4 regions of the Pseudomonas sp. NCHU5216 genome follow, and region 1 is predicted to be linked to each of the others. Evidence: predicted binding sites of a transcription regulator. Region 1 holds the regulator's gene; each other region holds the start of a gene.
What was found. Region 1 encodes FliA, which starts transcription of late flagellar genes. Its sites were predicted from a motif close to CTAAAGTTTNNNNNNNNNNNGCCGNTAA; they were not measured.
Positions count from the first base shown of each region.

Region 2: a site for FliA is predicted at 1,918-1,945, ahead of ACSVIK_RS16670 (methyl-accepting chemotaxis protein). Genes of this name have one in related genera too.
Region 3: a site for FliA is predicted at 1,848-1,875, ahead of ACSVIK_RS12400 (flagellar protein MotY). Genes of this name have one in related genera too.
Region 4: a site for FliA is predicted at 2,403-2,430, ahead of ACSVIK_RS09150 (flagellin). Genes of this name have one in related genera too.

Region 1 is NZ_JBQLIX010000031.1:47,852-51,490, forward strand. It holds gene ACSVIK_RS19235 (chemotaxis protein CheA) at 1-348, opposite strand, end outside; gene ACSVIK_RS19240 (protein phosphatase CheZ) at 360-1,148, opposite strand; gene ACSVIK_RS19245 (chemotaxis response regulator CheY) at 1,168-1,542, opposite strand; gene fliA (RNA polymerase sigma factor FliA) at 1,643-2,389, opposite strand; gene fleN (flagellar synthesis regulator FleN) at 2,386-3,216, opposite strand; gene flhF (flagellar biosynthesis protein FlhF) at 3,307-3,639, opposite strand, start outside.
Region 2 is NZ_JBQLIX010000023.1:77,693-81,331, forward strand. It holds gene ACSVIK_RS16665 (ABC-F family ATPase) at 1-120, shown strand, start outside; gene ACSVIK_RS16670 (methyl-accepting chemotaxis protein) at 188-1,870, opposite strand; gene ACSVIK_RS16675 (Na+/H+ antiporter family protein) at 1,988-3,307, opposite strand; gene ACSVIK_RS16680 (NADPH-dependent FMN reductase) at 3,530-3,639, shown strand, end outside.
Region 3 is NZ_JBQLIX010000014.1:79,464-83,102, reverse strand. It holds gene rnt (ribonuclease T) at 41-715, opposite strand; gene pyrC (dihydroorotase) at 712-1,758, opposite strand; gene ACSVIK_RS12400 (flagellar protein MotY) at 1,954-2,847, shown strand; gene ACSVIK_RS12395 (argininosuccinate synthase) at 2,954-3,639, shown strand, end outside.
Region 4 is NZ_JBQLIX010000009.1:13,570-17,208, forward strand. It holds gene fliD (flagellar filament capping protein FliD) at 1-232, opposite strand, end outside; gene ACSVIK_RS09145 (flagellar protein FlaG) at 313-723, opposite strand; gene ACSVIK_RS09150 (flagellin) at 799-2,307, opposite strand; gene ACSVIK_RS09155 (glycosyltransferase) at 2,556-3,639, opposite strand, start outside.

The DNA of each region.
Region 1 (3,639 bases):
CGAGGCTGGGGTCAGCTCGGTACGCTCGCGTACCTGGTTGAACATGCCGTTGACCGCATCCAGCGCGGCCAGCACCACGTCCATCAGCTCGGCATCAACGCGGCGCTCGCCCTTGCGCATGATGTCGAAGACGTTCTCGGCAATGTGGCAGCACTCCACCAGCTCATGGAGCTGGAGGAAGCCCGCGCCACCCTTGACGGTGTGGAAGCCACGGAAGATGGCATTGAGCAGGCTCATGTCATCCGGTCGACTTTCCAGTTCGACCAACTGCTCGGACAACTGCTCGAGAATCTCTCCGGCCTCTACCAGGAAGTCCTGGAGAATCTCTTCATCGGCGCCGAAGCTCATGGGGGTGCTCCTTAGAATCCAAGACTGGACAGCAGGTCGTCGACATCGTCCTGACTGGAGGCGACATCATCACGCTTATCGGCATGAATCTGCGGACCTTCACCATGAGATGGCGCTTTTTGTTTCTGTTGTTCGGCACGCAGTACTTCGTGGTCATGCTCGATGCCGGCGAAGCGATCCACCGAGCTGGCCATCAGTACCAGCTTGAGCAGATTGCTCTCGACCTCGGTGACGAGCTGGGTGACACGCTTGATCACCTGACCGGTGAGATCCTGATAGTCCTGCGCCAGCAGGATGTCGTTGAGATGGCCGGACAACTTGTTGCCATCGCGCTCGCTGCGCGCGAGGAACAGCTCGATGCGCTTGGCCAGCTCACGGAAACCATCGGCACCGATTTCACGGCGCATGAAGCGGCCCCACTCGGCCCCCAGGCTCTGCGCTTCATCGGCCAGGTCATTGACCAGCGGCGCGCTCTGTTCGACCAGATCCATGGTGCGGTTGGCCGCCCGCTCGGTCATGGTGACCACGTAATTCAGGCGCTCGGTGGCGTCGGCGATCTGCGACAGCTCCTTGGCGTGCGGCATGCGCGGATCGAGCTGGAAATTGACGATGGCATTGTGCAGTTCGCGGGTCAGCTTGCCGACTTCGTGATACAAGCCACGGTCACGAACCTTGTTCAGTTCGTTGATCAGTTGCACCGCATTGCCGAAGTTGCCTCTTTCGAGGCTATCGACCAATTCACGGGCATTTTTCTTCAGGGACGACTCGAGTTCGCCCAGTGTGGAATCATCGTGTTCCATAGCACCCTCGCGGCCGACATCAGCCGTTGACCCGCTCGAAGATCTTCTCGATCTTTTCCTTCAGCACCTGGGCGGTGAAGGGTTTGACCACGTAGCCGTTCACACCGGCCTGAGCGGCTTCGATGATCTGGTCACGCTTGGCCTCGGCCGTGACCATCAACACCGGCAGGTGCTTGAGGCGCTCGTCGGCGCGCACCGCGCGCAGCAGGTCGATGCCGGTCATGCCGGGCATGTTCCAGTCGGTCACCAGAAAGTCGAAGCTGCCGCTTTGCAGCATGGGCAACGCCGACGTACCGTCATCAGCCTCCGCCGTGTTGGTAAAGCCCAAATCACGCAAGAGGTTCTTGATGATCCGTCGCATCGTCGAGAAATCGTCAACGATGAGGATTTTCATGTTCTTGTCCAAGTCGACCTCCGTACAGTCCCAAACGTATTGCGCTTGCAGATACGCCTTCTAATCGTGAAACCGGCCCAGCAATATCGTTGCTTCTGCCTCAACCCGCCCGCCATTCCATCAGGCGCGAGCGCAAACGCGCCGCACACTGACTATGAATCTGACTGACTCGCGACTCACTGACGCCAAGCACTTCACCGATTTCCTTCAGGTTCAGTTCTTCATCGTAATACAGCGCCAGCACCAGACGTTCACGCTCCGGCAAGCCGGCAATGGCGTTGGCCAAAGCCGCCTGGAAACGTTCATCTTCGAGATCCCGCGAAGGTTCGAGGTGGGTGTGCCCGGCTTCTTCATGCAACCCGCCGTGTTCGCCGTCCTGCAGCAGGTCGTCGAAACTGAACAGGCGGCTGCCCAAAGTGTCGCCAAGGATGCCGTAGTAATCTTCCAGACTCAATTGGAGTTCGGCCGCAACCTCATGATCTTTAGCGTCTCGCCCCGTTCTGGCCTCCACGGCGCGGATCGCATCGCTGACCATGCGGCTGTTGCGGTGCACCGAACGCGGTGCCCAATCGCCCTTGCGCACCTCGTCGAGCATGGCGCCACGGATGCGAATACCGGCGAACGTCTCGAAACTGGCGCCCTTGCTGGAGTCGTATTTGCGTGAGGCTTCGAGCAGGCCGATCATGCCGGCCTGAATCAGGTCGTCGACCTGAACGCTGGACGGCAAGCGCGCCAACAGGTGATAGGCGATGCGCTTGACCAGCGGCGCGTAGCGCTCGATCAACTGATACTGGGAATCCTGCGCCTGAGCCTTGTTGTACATACGAAGTCCAGAGGCTGCTGTCATACGGCCGAATCTGCAGTCGGTTGTTTCACCAGGCGCTCGACGAAGAACTCCAGATGACCGCGCGGGTTGGCTGGCAAGGGCCAGGTATCGACCTTCTGCGCGATCGCCTTGAACGCCAGCGCACACTTGGAGCGTGGAAAGGCCTCGTAGACGGCGCGTTGTTTCTGCACCGCCTTGCGTACGCATTCGTCGTAGGGCACGGCACCGACGTACTGCAAGGCGACATCGAGAAAACGATCCGTCACCTTGGTCAGCTTAGCAAAGAGATTGCGACCTTCCTGCGGACTGTGCGCCATGTTGGCCAGAACGCGGAAACGGCTGATGCCATGGTCACGGTTGAGCAGCTTGATCAGGGCGTAGGCGTCGGTGATCGAGGTGGGCTCGTCGCACACGACGACGAGAATCTCCTGAGCCGCGCGAACGAAGCTGACCACCGCATCGCCGATGCCGGCAGCGGTATCGATCACCAGCACGTCGAGGTTCTCGCTGATGTCGCTGAAGGCCTGGATCAGGCCGGCATGCTGCATCGGTGACAGGTTGACCATGCTCTGCGTACCGGACGCTGCCGGCACGATGCGGATGCCACCAGGCCCTTGCAGCAGCACTTCACGCAGCTCGCACTCACCGGCGATCACGTCGGCCAAGGTGCGCTTGGGGGTCAGCCCCAGCAACACGTCGACATTGGCCAGACCCAGGTCGGCGTCCATGAGCATGACTCGGCGACCGAGATCGGCCAGGGCCATGGACAGATTCACCGACACGTTGGTCTTGCCGACGCCACCCTTGCCGCCGGTCACCGCGATCACCTGTACGGGATGCATACCCATGTTCTCTACACACCTTGTCTAACTTCGACTTGGCCTAGCGGCCGTTAGTCCCTGCAGAAAAAAACGCAGGGCTTGCAACACTTTAGCGCGTCAGCCGACTCGCCGCGCGGTTCCTTGATAAAGACCGGCGAACAATTGCGCCATGGCATCCTCGCTCGGCTCTTCGGCGGCTTGCAGGCTCACGGCGCGGCTGACCAACTGATGGCTACGCGGCACCTGCAGATCATCCGGAATACGTGGCCCATCAGTGACATAGGCTACCGGCAGACGCTGGCCTATGGCCAGGCCCAAAACCTCGCCCAGGCTCGCCGCCTCGTCCAGCTTGGTCAGTATGCAGCCGGCAAGACCGCAGCGCTTATAACTATGGTAGGCCGCTTTCAGCACTTGGTTTTGACTGGTAGCAGCCAGAACCAGATAATTTTT
Region 2 (3,639 bases), on a different contig from region 1:
CACGACCGTGAGTTCGTCAGCTCCCTGGCCACGCGCATCATCGAGCTGTCGGACAACGGTGTGACCGACTTCAGCGGCAGCTACGACGACTACCTGCGCAGCCAGGGCGTGATCGTCTGACCTCTGCTACAGAAATGAACAAGCCCGCGACTGCGGGCTTTTTCATTTGCGGGGTCAGACTATGGCATCAGATGCGGAACTGACGCACCAGCGCGTTGAGGCGATCGCCTAGCCCGGCCAGGCTGCGCGCGGTCTGCGCGCCCTGCTCCGTCTCGCTGGCGACGCTATCCACCGCCCCGGCGATCTGGTGCACGCTGCGGTTGATTTCCTCGGCCACGGCGGTCTGCTCCTCGGCGGCACTGGCGATCTGCGCGTTCATCGCGTTGATGGTGGCAATCAGTTGCGCGATGGCATCCAGCGAGGCGCCGGCCTTGTTGGCCTGTTCGCTGGTCAGCTCGCCGGCATCGCTGGAGCGGCGCATGGCCGTTACCGCGGCCTGGGTGCCCTGCTGTAGGCGGTCGATCATGCCCTGGATTTCCTGCGTGCTTTGCTGGGTGCGGCTGGCCAGCGCCCGCACCTCGTCGGCCACCACCGCGAAACCGCGCCCGGCCTCCCCGGCCCGCGCCGCCTCGATGGCCGCATTGAGCGCCAACAGGTTGGTCTGCTCGGCGATGGAGCGGATCACGTCGAGCACGCTGACGATGGACTGCACGTCCTCCTGCAGGCTGTCCAGCGACACGCCGCTGCTGCGGATATCCTCGACCAAGGCATGAATGCTCTGGATGCTGCCGTCGACCACGCGCTTGGCCTCCTGGCCCTCATGGTCAGTCTGCTGGGCAGCCTCGGCCGCGTTCTGCGCACTCTTGGCCACCTCATGCGCCGCCGCCGACATCTGGTTGATCGCCGTGGCCACCTGATCGGTTTCATGCCGCTGCTGCGCCATGGCCTGCTCGGAACGCTGCGCCTGAGCGGACACCTGACCGACCAGGTCGGTGAGCTGGCCGGTCATTTCGGCGATCTGCCGCACCAGGCCATGGATTTTCTCGACGAAGCGGTTGAAGGAGCCGGACAGCTCGCCCAACTCATCCTGGCTGGTGATGGGGAGGCGATGGGTCAGGTCACCATCTCCGGCGGCGATATCATCGAGGTTCGCCTTGATCTGCACCAGTGGCCGCAGAAAGGCATTGCCCAACCACACCGCGACGATACCGACCAGCACCAGCAGCACCGCTGCCACGACCACGACACTGGTGATGATGGTGCTGATACGCTTGTCGATGTCTGCCTGCACCTCGGCGATCTGCGCCTCGATACCGTCAAGATTGAGCGCAGTGCCCAACGCCATGTCCCACTTGGGCAAGTAGTAGCTGTAGGCGAGCTTGGGCACCTGCACCGACTCGTTGCCCGGCAGCGGCGAGGAGTAGTTCACGAAGTAGGTATTGTTCTTGGCGACATTGACCAGCTCGCGGTTGATGTACACGCCGTTCACATCACGACGGTCGGTCAGGCTCTTGCCGACGTCCACCGGGCTGTCGCTGCGAAACAGGCGCACGACGTTGGAATCATGCGCGAAGAAGTAACCGTCGGTGCCGTACTTGATCTTCGAGAGAATGGCGATGGCCTGCTCGCGGCTGGCCATGTCGCCCTGACTGGCGTTGTCGTAGAGGCTCTTCACCGCCCCGACGGCGATCTGGATGTAGTTCTGCAGCTCGGTGCGCTTCTCCTGCAGCAAGCGCTCTCGGGTCTCGGCCACCTCGTCGGCGGCCAGGCTCTGCAACACCTTGGCGGCGGTACCGCTGAGTACCAGTGCGAAGAGCATCACCGGCACCAGGGCCAGGAGTATTACCTTGGCTTTCAATGTCAGGCGCATTTCTTGTTGTCCTTTGTGCGGCCAATGAAAAAGCGGGGCTACCGCTTGTATCGGCAGCCCCGCTGAAGAACTTGAAAGCGACCCGATGGACTGGAAATCCGAGTGCGGAAGATGCCCTCACAGAAGCATAGCTGCGGCCCAACCGAACGCTAGCAACGGCAGGTTGTAGTGCAGGAAGGTGGGCACCACGCTGTCCCAGATGTGGTTGTGCTGGCCGTCCACGTTCAGGCCGGCGGTCGGCCCCAGGGTGGAGTCGGAGGCCGGCGAGCCAGCATCGCCCAGCGCGCCGGCCGTGCCGACGATACTGACGATGGCCAAAGGGCTGAACCCCAGTTGCAGGCCCAGTGGCACGAAGATCGCGGCAATGATCGGCACGGTGGAGAATGACGAGCCGATGCCCATGGTCACCAGCAGCCCTACCAGCAGCATCAGCAGTGCGCCCAGAGCCTTGTTGTGGCCGATCAGCTCTGCCGCGCCATTCACCAGGGCCTTCACCTCGCCGGTCGCCTCCATCACCGCGGCGAAGCCGGCCGCTGCGATCATGATGAAACCGATCATGGCCATCATCTTCATGCCTTCGGTGAACAAACCATCGGCCTCGCGCCAACGCACCACACCGGAGATCGAGAAGATCACGAAGCCAGCCAAGGCGCCGATGATCATCGAATCCAGCCAGAGCTGCACGACGAAGGCAGCGGCGATGGCGACGCCGGCCACCAGCAGGCTCATGGGGTTGTACTGGACGTTCACCCGTTCGGCCTGTTCGATCTTCTTCAGATCGTAGCTGCGTTTGCCGCGGTAGCTGAACAACACCGCGACCAGCAAGCCACAGAACATGCCCAGAGCCGGAATCGCCATGGCCTGGGTGATGCTCACGCCACTGACGTCGGCGCCGGCGTGGGCGACGTTGGCCAGGAGGATTTCGTTGAGGAAGATGCTGCCGAAGCCCACGGGCAGGAACATGTAGGGTGTGACCAGGCCGAAAGTCAGCACGCAGGCGATCAGCCGGCGATCCAGTTGCTGACTGCTCATGACGTAAAGCAGTGGCGGTACCAGCAGCGGGATGAAGGCGATATGGATGGGCAGAACGTTCTGCGAAGCGATGGCTACCAGGAGCAGTAGCGCGATCAAGGTCCACTTGAGCACAGCACCGCCACCTTCACGCTTGCCACCAACCAGCCCCAACGCCTTGTCGGCCAGGGCATGAGCCATGCCGGATTTGGCGATAGCCACAGCGAAGGCACCCAGCAATGCGTAGGACAGCGCCACCTTGGCGCCACCACCCAGCCCCTGGTTGAACGCGGCCAGCGTGCCCTCGACACCCAAGCCACCGAGCAACCCACCGACCAGAGCGCCGACGATCAGCGCCACCACCACATGAACCCGACACAGGCTCAAGGCCAGCATGACGCCAACCGCCGCGATTACTGCGTTCATGAAAAGCCTCCAGCATTCAGCGCGCGGCCAGCGACCGCAAAAAGCCGCGTACTCTGCAGCAAGCGGATCGGCCTGTCAAAACGACGAACGCTCGATCCAGCGGGCGCCTCGTGCACATTTTGAATCAAACCATGACGCCAAATCCTCCCCGATCTGGCAGGGCTTCCCTTGCCGTACAGGCCTTCGATGGCCTAGCCTGCGTTCTTTTTTCGGGGAAGCAGCATGCTCAATATCGCCTTGGTCGCCGGCTCCAGCCGTAACAACAGTCAGTCGGGAAAGGTCGCACGTTTTCTGCGGCAGCGTCTGATCGAAATGGGTCATACCACCCAGGA
Region 3 (3,639 bases), on a different contig from region 1:
CCTCAGCCGGTTTCTTCAGGTTCGCGAGAGAGGAGGGGGATTACTGATCGAACTCGTCCCAGCCGCCCATTTCCTTCCAGCGATTGACGATGCCGCAGAACAGCTCGGCGGTCTTCTCGGTGTCGTAGCGCGCGGAGTGCGCTTCCTTGCCGTCGAACTCGATGCCGGCGGTCTGGCAGGCCTTGGCCAGCACCGTCTGGCCGTAGGCGAGGCCGGCCAGGGTGGCGGTATCGAAGCTGGAGAAGGGGTGGAAGGGGTTGCGCTTGATGCCGCAACGCGCAACCGCCGCATTGAGAAAGCCCAGGTCGAAGCTGCTGTTGTGCCCGACCAGAATCGCGCGCTTGCAGCCGGCGGATTTGATCGACTTGCGCAGACCCTTGAAGATCTCGCCCAGGGCGTGCTCTTCGCTCACCGCCATGCGCAGCGGATGATCGAGCTTGATGCCGGTGAACTCCAGCGCCGCCGCCTCGATATTGGCGCCCTCGAAGGGCTCGATGCGGAAGAAATGGGTGTGATCCGGATAGAGGAAGCCGCTCTCGTCCATGGCGATGGTGGTGGCGGCGATTTCCAGCAAGGCGTCGGTGGCGCTGTTGAAACCGCCGGTTTCCACGTCCACCACTACCGGCAGGTAGCCACGAAAGCGCGCCGCCATGGGCGTGCGTGGGCCGGACGGCAGGCTGGGTTCCAGTTCGTCTTCGTAGTTGTCTTCGCTCACGCCTGGTCCTCCAGCAGTTTCCAGCGCAGGGTTTCGCCGGCACGCAGTGGCACCACGCTGTTCTCGCCCAGCGGCAGGCTGGCCGGCACGCTCCATTCTTCACGCACCAGGGTGATGCGGTCGCTGTTGCGTGGCAGGCCGTAGAAATCCGGGCCGTGGCAGCTGGCGAAGGCTTCCAGCTTGTCCAGGGCACCACGCTGCTCGAAGGCCTCGGCGTACAGCTCGATGGCCGCGAATGCGGTGTAGCAGCCGGCGCAGCCGCAGGCGGCTTCCTTGGCATGCTTGGCGTGGGGGGCCGAGTCGGTGCCGAGGAAGAACCTGGCGTTGCCGCTGGTGGCGGCATCCAGCAGGGCTTCCTGGTGGATGTTGCGCTTGAGGATCGGCAGGCAATAGAAGTGCGGACGAATGCCGCCGACCAGCATGTGGTTGCGGTTGTACAGCAGGTGATGGGCGGTGATGGTGGCGCCGACGTTGGCCGAGGCAGCCTCGACGAACTGCACCGCGTCACGGGTGGTGATGTGCTCGAACACCACTTTCAGCGTCGGGAAGCGCTCGACCACGCGGGTCAGGTGCTCGTCGATGAAGGTCTTCTCGCGGTCGAACACGTCGATCTCGGCGCGGGTCACTTCGCCATGCACCAGCAGCAGCATGCCGACTTCGGCCATGGCTTCGAGCACCGGGAAGATCTTGTCGATGCTGGTCACGCCCGAGTCGGAGTTGGTGGTGGCGCCGGCCGGGTAGAGCTTGGCCGCGTGGACGAAGCCGCTGGCCTTGGCCGTGCGTACGTCCTCGGGGCGGGTGTTGTCGGTGAGGTAGAGCACCATCAGCGGCTCGAAGCGGCTACCGGCCGGGCGCGCTGCGAGAATGCGCTGGCGATAGGCGTCGGCCTCGGCGGCATTGCGCACCGGCGGAACCAGGTTGGGCATGATGATGGCGCGGCCGAAAGTGCGCGCGGCATCGCCGACGGTGTGTGGCAGCACCGCGCCATCGCGCAGGTGAATGTGCCAGTCATCGGGACGCAGAAGAGTCAGACGGTCGGACATGGGGGCTTCCAGGCGGGTAAAACGTGGCCGCATGGTACCTGAAAAGCGCCGCCTCGCGCTCGCGCCAGCGCGACAATCGCACGCAGGGGGTCAAGTTTCCGCGCGCCTGACCGATACCCCGTGAGAATGCCGTGAACCGCCGTGGAGTCGACCGTGCGTGCGCCCAATTACCTTCTGATCAGCCTGCTGGCCGGTATGCCCCTGTGCCTGCCGGCGCATGCCATCAGCTTCCAGACGCGGCTGGAAAAGGTGGAGTGGACGGTCGAGGGCGACAAGTTCGAGTGTCGCCTGAGCCAGCCGATCAGCAATTTTGGCAGCGGTGAGTTCGTGCGCCGCGCCGGTGAGCAGGTCACCTTCCGCCTCAAGGCCCGCGAGCACTGGCTCGGCAATGGTTCGGCAACCTTGTTGGCCGCTGCTGCGCCCTGGCAGCCGGGGCGTGGCGATATCAACCTGGGCTCGGTCAGCGTTGCCAACGGCGAAGTGCCGTTCAACAGCTCGCAGGAGCAGGGTGCACGGCTGCTTGCCGGCTTGTTGGAGGGGCGCAGCCCGCTGGTGCGGCATCGCACCTTCAATGGTGGCGACAGACTGGAAGTGCGCCTGCTGCCGGTGAAGTTCCACAAGGCCTACGAAGACTACGAAGCCTGTACCGCCAAGCTGCTGCCGGTGAACTTCGACCAGATTCGCCTGACCCAGATCGGCTTTCCCGGCGGTGGTATCGACCTCGACCCGATGGCCAAGGCCAAGCTCGACATCATCCTCGACTTCGTCAAGGCCGACCCGACCATCAACAGCTTCCAGATCGACGGTCACGCCGACAACAGCGGCAACCGCCTGACCAACCGTGACCTGTCGCGGCGCCGCGCCCTGGCGGTGCAGGAATACCTCAAGGCCCATGGCGTCCCCGTCGAGGAGATCACCGTGCGCTTTCATGGCGAGCGCTACCCGCTGGTGCCGAACACCAGCGAGGCCAATCGCGCGAAGAATCGTCGGGCGACCTTGCGCCTGGATCGCGTGCCGCCGGCCGAGGTGCCGCAGCAGAGCGCGCCTGCTCCGACACCGGCCGATCCGCCCGGTAGTCAGCCGTCCTGAAGCGATTCGGCGTCGCTTGGTCAACTCTGTCTGTCGCGCCCCTGTAAATTAGGGCGTGAGGCCAGTAGAATCACGGGTTTTACCGTACAACCCGTGGAGTGATGGCATGGCGGACGTCAAAAAGGTAGTTCTGGCCTATTCCGGTGGCCTGGACACCTCGGTGATCCTCAAGTGGCTGCAAGATACCTACAACTGTGAAGTGGTGACCTTCACCGCCGATCTCGGCCAGGGCGAAGAGGTCGAGCCGGCCCGCGCCAAGGCCCAGGCCCTGGGCGTCAAGGAAATCTACATCGACGACCTGCGCGAAGAGTTCGTGCGTGATTTCGTCTACCCGATGTTCCGCGCCAACACCATCTACGAAGGCGAGTACCTGCTGGGTACGTCCATCGCCCGTCCGCTGATCGCCAAGCGCCTGATCGAGATCGCCAACGAGACCGGCGCTGACGCCATCTCCCATGGCGCTACCGGCAAGGGCAACGACCAGGTGCGTTTCGAGCTGGGCGCCTACGCGCTCAAGCCAGGCGTCAAGGTCATCGCCCCCTGGCGCGAGTGGGATCTGCTGTCGCGCGAGAAGCTGATGGACTATGCCGAGAAGCACGCCATCCCGATCGAGCGCCACGGCAAGAAGAAGTCGCCGTACTCCATGGACGCCAACCTGCTGCACATCTCCTATGAAGGCGGCGTGCTGGAAGACACCTGGACCGAGCACGAAGAAGACATGTGGCGTTGGACCAAGTCGCCGGAAGCGGCGCCGGACACCCCCACCTACATCGAGCTGACCTACCAGGGCGG
Region 4 (3,639 bases), on a different contig from region 1:
TGGAGGTGCTGGCCGTGCGTGACTCGAACAAGGAAGTCTTGTTCAAGGGATCGATGGCGCTCTTGAAGGTGCTCAGCGCCCCGGTCAAGGTGCCGATAGCGGAGATGCGCGTGGTGGTTTCTTTCTCGAGGCGATCGAGCTGGTTGGTCTTGGGTGCTTTCTCGGCATTGACCAACGTCTTGACGATATCGTCAATATTGATGCCAGAGCCGATCCCTGAAATACCTGCCATGTCGCGTTACCTCGTCAATAATTCGACTTCACTCGTACTATGGACGAGTAATAGTCAAAACCCATGCCAAGGTTTACTGCTTATGCCTCAGCCTTGAATAACAAGCTGCGCACTTCCGACAGATTCTCTGCCAGTTTGAGCGCCTCTTCCGATGGTATCTGTCGGATCACATCCCCCGATCCGGCATCGGTCACCTTGACCACTACACGACCGGAGCCATCGTCGACCGCGAAATTGATGCTGCGTCGCACCGACTGCACGAACTCCTGGATGGTAGCTACCGCATCCTCGACCTCTTCGCGGCTCACTTCCTGAGTGGGCTCGACGATACGTGCTTCAACCTGGGCCTTGTCATTCACACCCTGGTTGGCAGGAGCAACGACGCCTGCACTGCTAGCGACGGGCTGCTGGCGCGAGTCCGTCGCAGCCGACGAGCCAGCATCACGCGCAATGACAGGGTTTACTGGAGGTTTGACCGAACCGACGTCCATAAATTAATCCTCACAATGAGGTAACGGGGAGAAGAGCCAGCAGGCCCTTCCCCCCGTAGTTTAGCGCCTTCGACCTTAGCCCAGCAGACTGAGCACAGCCTGCGGCAACTGGTTGGCCTGGGCCAGGATAGCAGTACCGGCCTGCTGCAGGATCTGGTTCTTGGTCAGCTCCGAGGTTTCCGCTGCGAAGTCGGTGTCACGAATCCGACCACGGGCAGCCGAGGAGTTTTCCGAGATGTTCTGCAGGTTCGAGATGGTGTTCTCGAAGCGGTTCTGCACGGCACCGAGCTGGGCACGCTGGCTGTCGATGTTGGAGATCGCGCCGTTGATGATACCCAGAGCGGTCTGTGCCCCACCCGCGGTACTGATGTCGACGTCCTTCACCGAATCCAGGGTACTGAACTTGTCCGAACCCAGACCGGCGGTCATGCCAGTGACCTCGAAGGCATCGGCGGCTTCCAGTTGCACCTGACCATCGGCACGGGCACCCGCGCCAGCGTTGATGGTAGCAGCCCCACCCACGTTCTCGTCGCCCTCGAAGTTCTTCGCCTGCAGGGTAGCGGTGGCACCGCTGCCACCCTGGTAGTTCTTGATGGCAATGGCATCGCCACTGGAGCTGACCAGCTCGATCTTGTCGCCTTTGGAGACGGCCGAGATACCCGTCTTGCCGGTTTCCTTGTTGATGGCGTCAGCCAGTGCACCCAGATTCTTGGTGTCGGTCACGACTGCGGAGATAACAGTCTTGTCGGTGGACTTGGTGTTGCTGTCGGCACCGTACAGCTCGAAGGAGATGGTGCCGCTGGCGGAGATGGCGCCCAGTTCGGCAACGGTACGGGCGTTGGCGGTCACGCCGGTTTCGTCGCTCTTGGAGTTGACGGCACGAGCGATCTCGCTGGCAGCAGCGCCACTGGCCGGGCCAGTGATGGTCACCTTGCCGCTGGCGGCATTGGTGGTGAACTTCGAGGAGATTTCAAAGGACGCATCCGAGTAAGCGGTGGTGCCGAAGGCTGCCGCGCCGCTGGCGCCGCTGGTGATGGCACCGGCTGCACCACCGGAAGTGGTGACGCGGTTGATACCGATACGATCGGTGGCCGCCGAGCCGATGGAGACGCTGATGGTCTCGTAAGCGTTGGCACCGACCTGGAAGCTCTGCGAACCGAAGCTGCCGTCGAGGATCTTGCGACCACCGAAACTGGTGGTTTCGGAGATACGGTTGAGCTCCTGTTGCAGCTGGGAAACTTCCGACTGCAGGGCGGCACGCTCGGTGGCACCGTTGGAGCCGTTGGCCGATTGCAGGGCCAGGTCACGCATACGCTGCAGAATGCCGGTGGACTGCTGCAGGGCACCTTCAGCGGTCTGCGCCAGGGAGATACCGTCGTTGGCGTTACGGGTCGCAACGCCCAGGCCGTTGATCTGGCTGGTCAGGCGGTTGGCGATCTGCAGGCCGGCGGCATCGTCCTTGGCACTGTTGATACGGTAGCCGGTGGACAGGCGCTGGAGGGAAGTGTCCAGGCCCTTGGCAGAGGAGTTCAGGTTACGCTGAGTATTGAGGGACGCAACGTTAGTGTTGACTGTAAGGGCCATGGTATTGCCTCCAGATGACCTTGAGTACCGATTGTCTGAGCTTGCGAGCTCGGGCCTGCTTGCTCAGACGCCCAGAGAGTTCGCATTCGATCTCTTTATCGGCGCCTCCCTGGGGAGCTTTAGGGACTTTTTTCAGCTTTTTTTTATTCTTTCCGGTCAACTACTTAACCCAAAAATCCTGACCTGCATGGAGTTTTGACTGAAAACCGTCGAGCCCTTGGCCTGGCTCGACGGCGATCAACGCCGGCTCAGTCCGGCATCCAGGCGTCGCGCCAGCGCTGCAGGCCTGCGCCCTCGAGCATCCAGTCGCGGTAGACCGCCGCGCGCAAGCGATCCCCCGCCAGGGCAGCCGCATCGAGGTCATTGATGTGCATGCGAATGGCTTCGACCCAGTCGCGGAAACGGTTCTTCACCCGGGTCACGGGCAGGTCACCCTTGTAGCACTCCAGATCGCTGCACACCACGGGGAAGCCACAGGCGCCGTATTCGAGCAGACGCAGGTTGCTCTTGCACTCGTTGAACAGGTTCTGCTCGACCGGCGCTATCGCCAGATCCAGATCCAGACGCGCCAATGCAGCGGGATACGTATCGATCTCGACCCCGGCGTGCACCTCATGCACATAAGGCCGGATGGCGGCTGGGCACATGCCGAAGAAAACCCATTCCACTTCCCCTGCCAGCTCCTTGACCACATCCGCGATCAGTTCCAGATCGCCGGTATGGCTGGCGCCGCCGGCCCAACCGACCCGCGGCTTGCGCCCGCGCCGACGCTTGGCCTCCAGGCCCTGCCACCATTCCAGCGGCAGGCGGTTCTGCACCACGCGGATGTCGTCATGCAGCCCGGCGAAGGCTTCGGCCAGGGGCGCGGTGGAGACGACGAAGCGATCGACGAAGCTCAGACCACGGCGCAGGGACTTGAGGATGTCCCTGGGCATGTGCTCACGGTGCACGCTCTTGATCGGCAGGTTGGGCAGATAGTCGTCCAGTTCGTAGACGGTGAAGGCCGAGGAGAACTGCTTGATGCGGCGCATCGCCTCCAGGCGTTCGTCGCCGATCTGCCGCTGCAGCACGATCACGTCAGGATTGAAGCGCTCCAGCTCGACCACCTGCAGCAGCCCCTCGGAGAGCATGCCATCGACCAGAGCATCACGCTGCATGGCGCGCAACGGCCTGATCACCCGGTAGTTGCCGCAGCCCCAGGGGTCAGCCGGGTGCGCCAGCACCACCGGCAGCGGGCGCCAGGTCAATGGACGCCAGGTCAGGTTGTTGTCGGGCTCCAGCTCGAAGCCCTTGCCGTTGAGCGAGAGGTTGCGGTTGTAAGCCGGGTCGTTG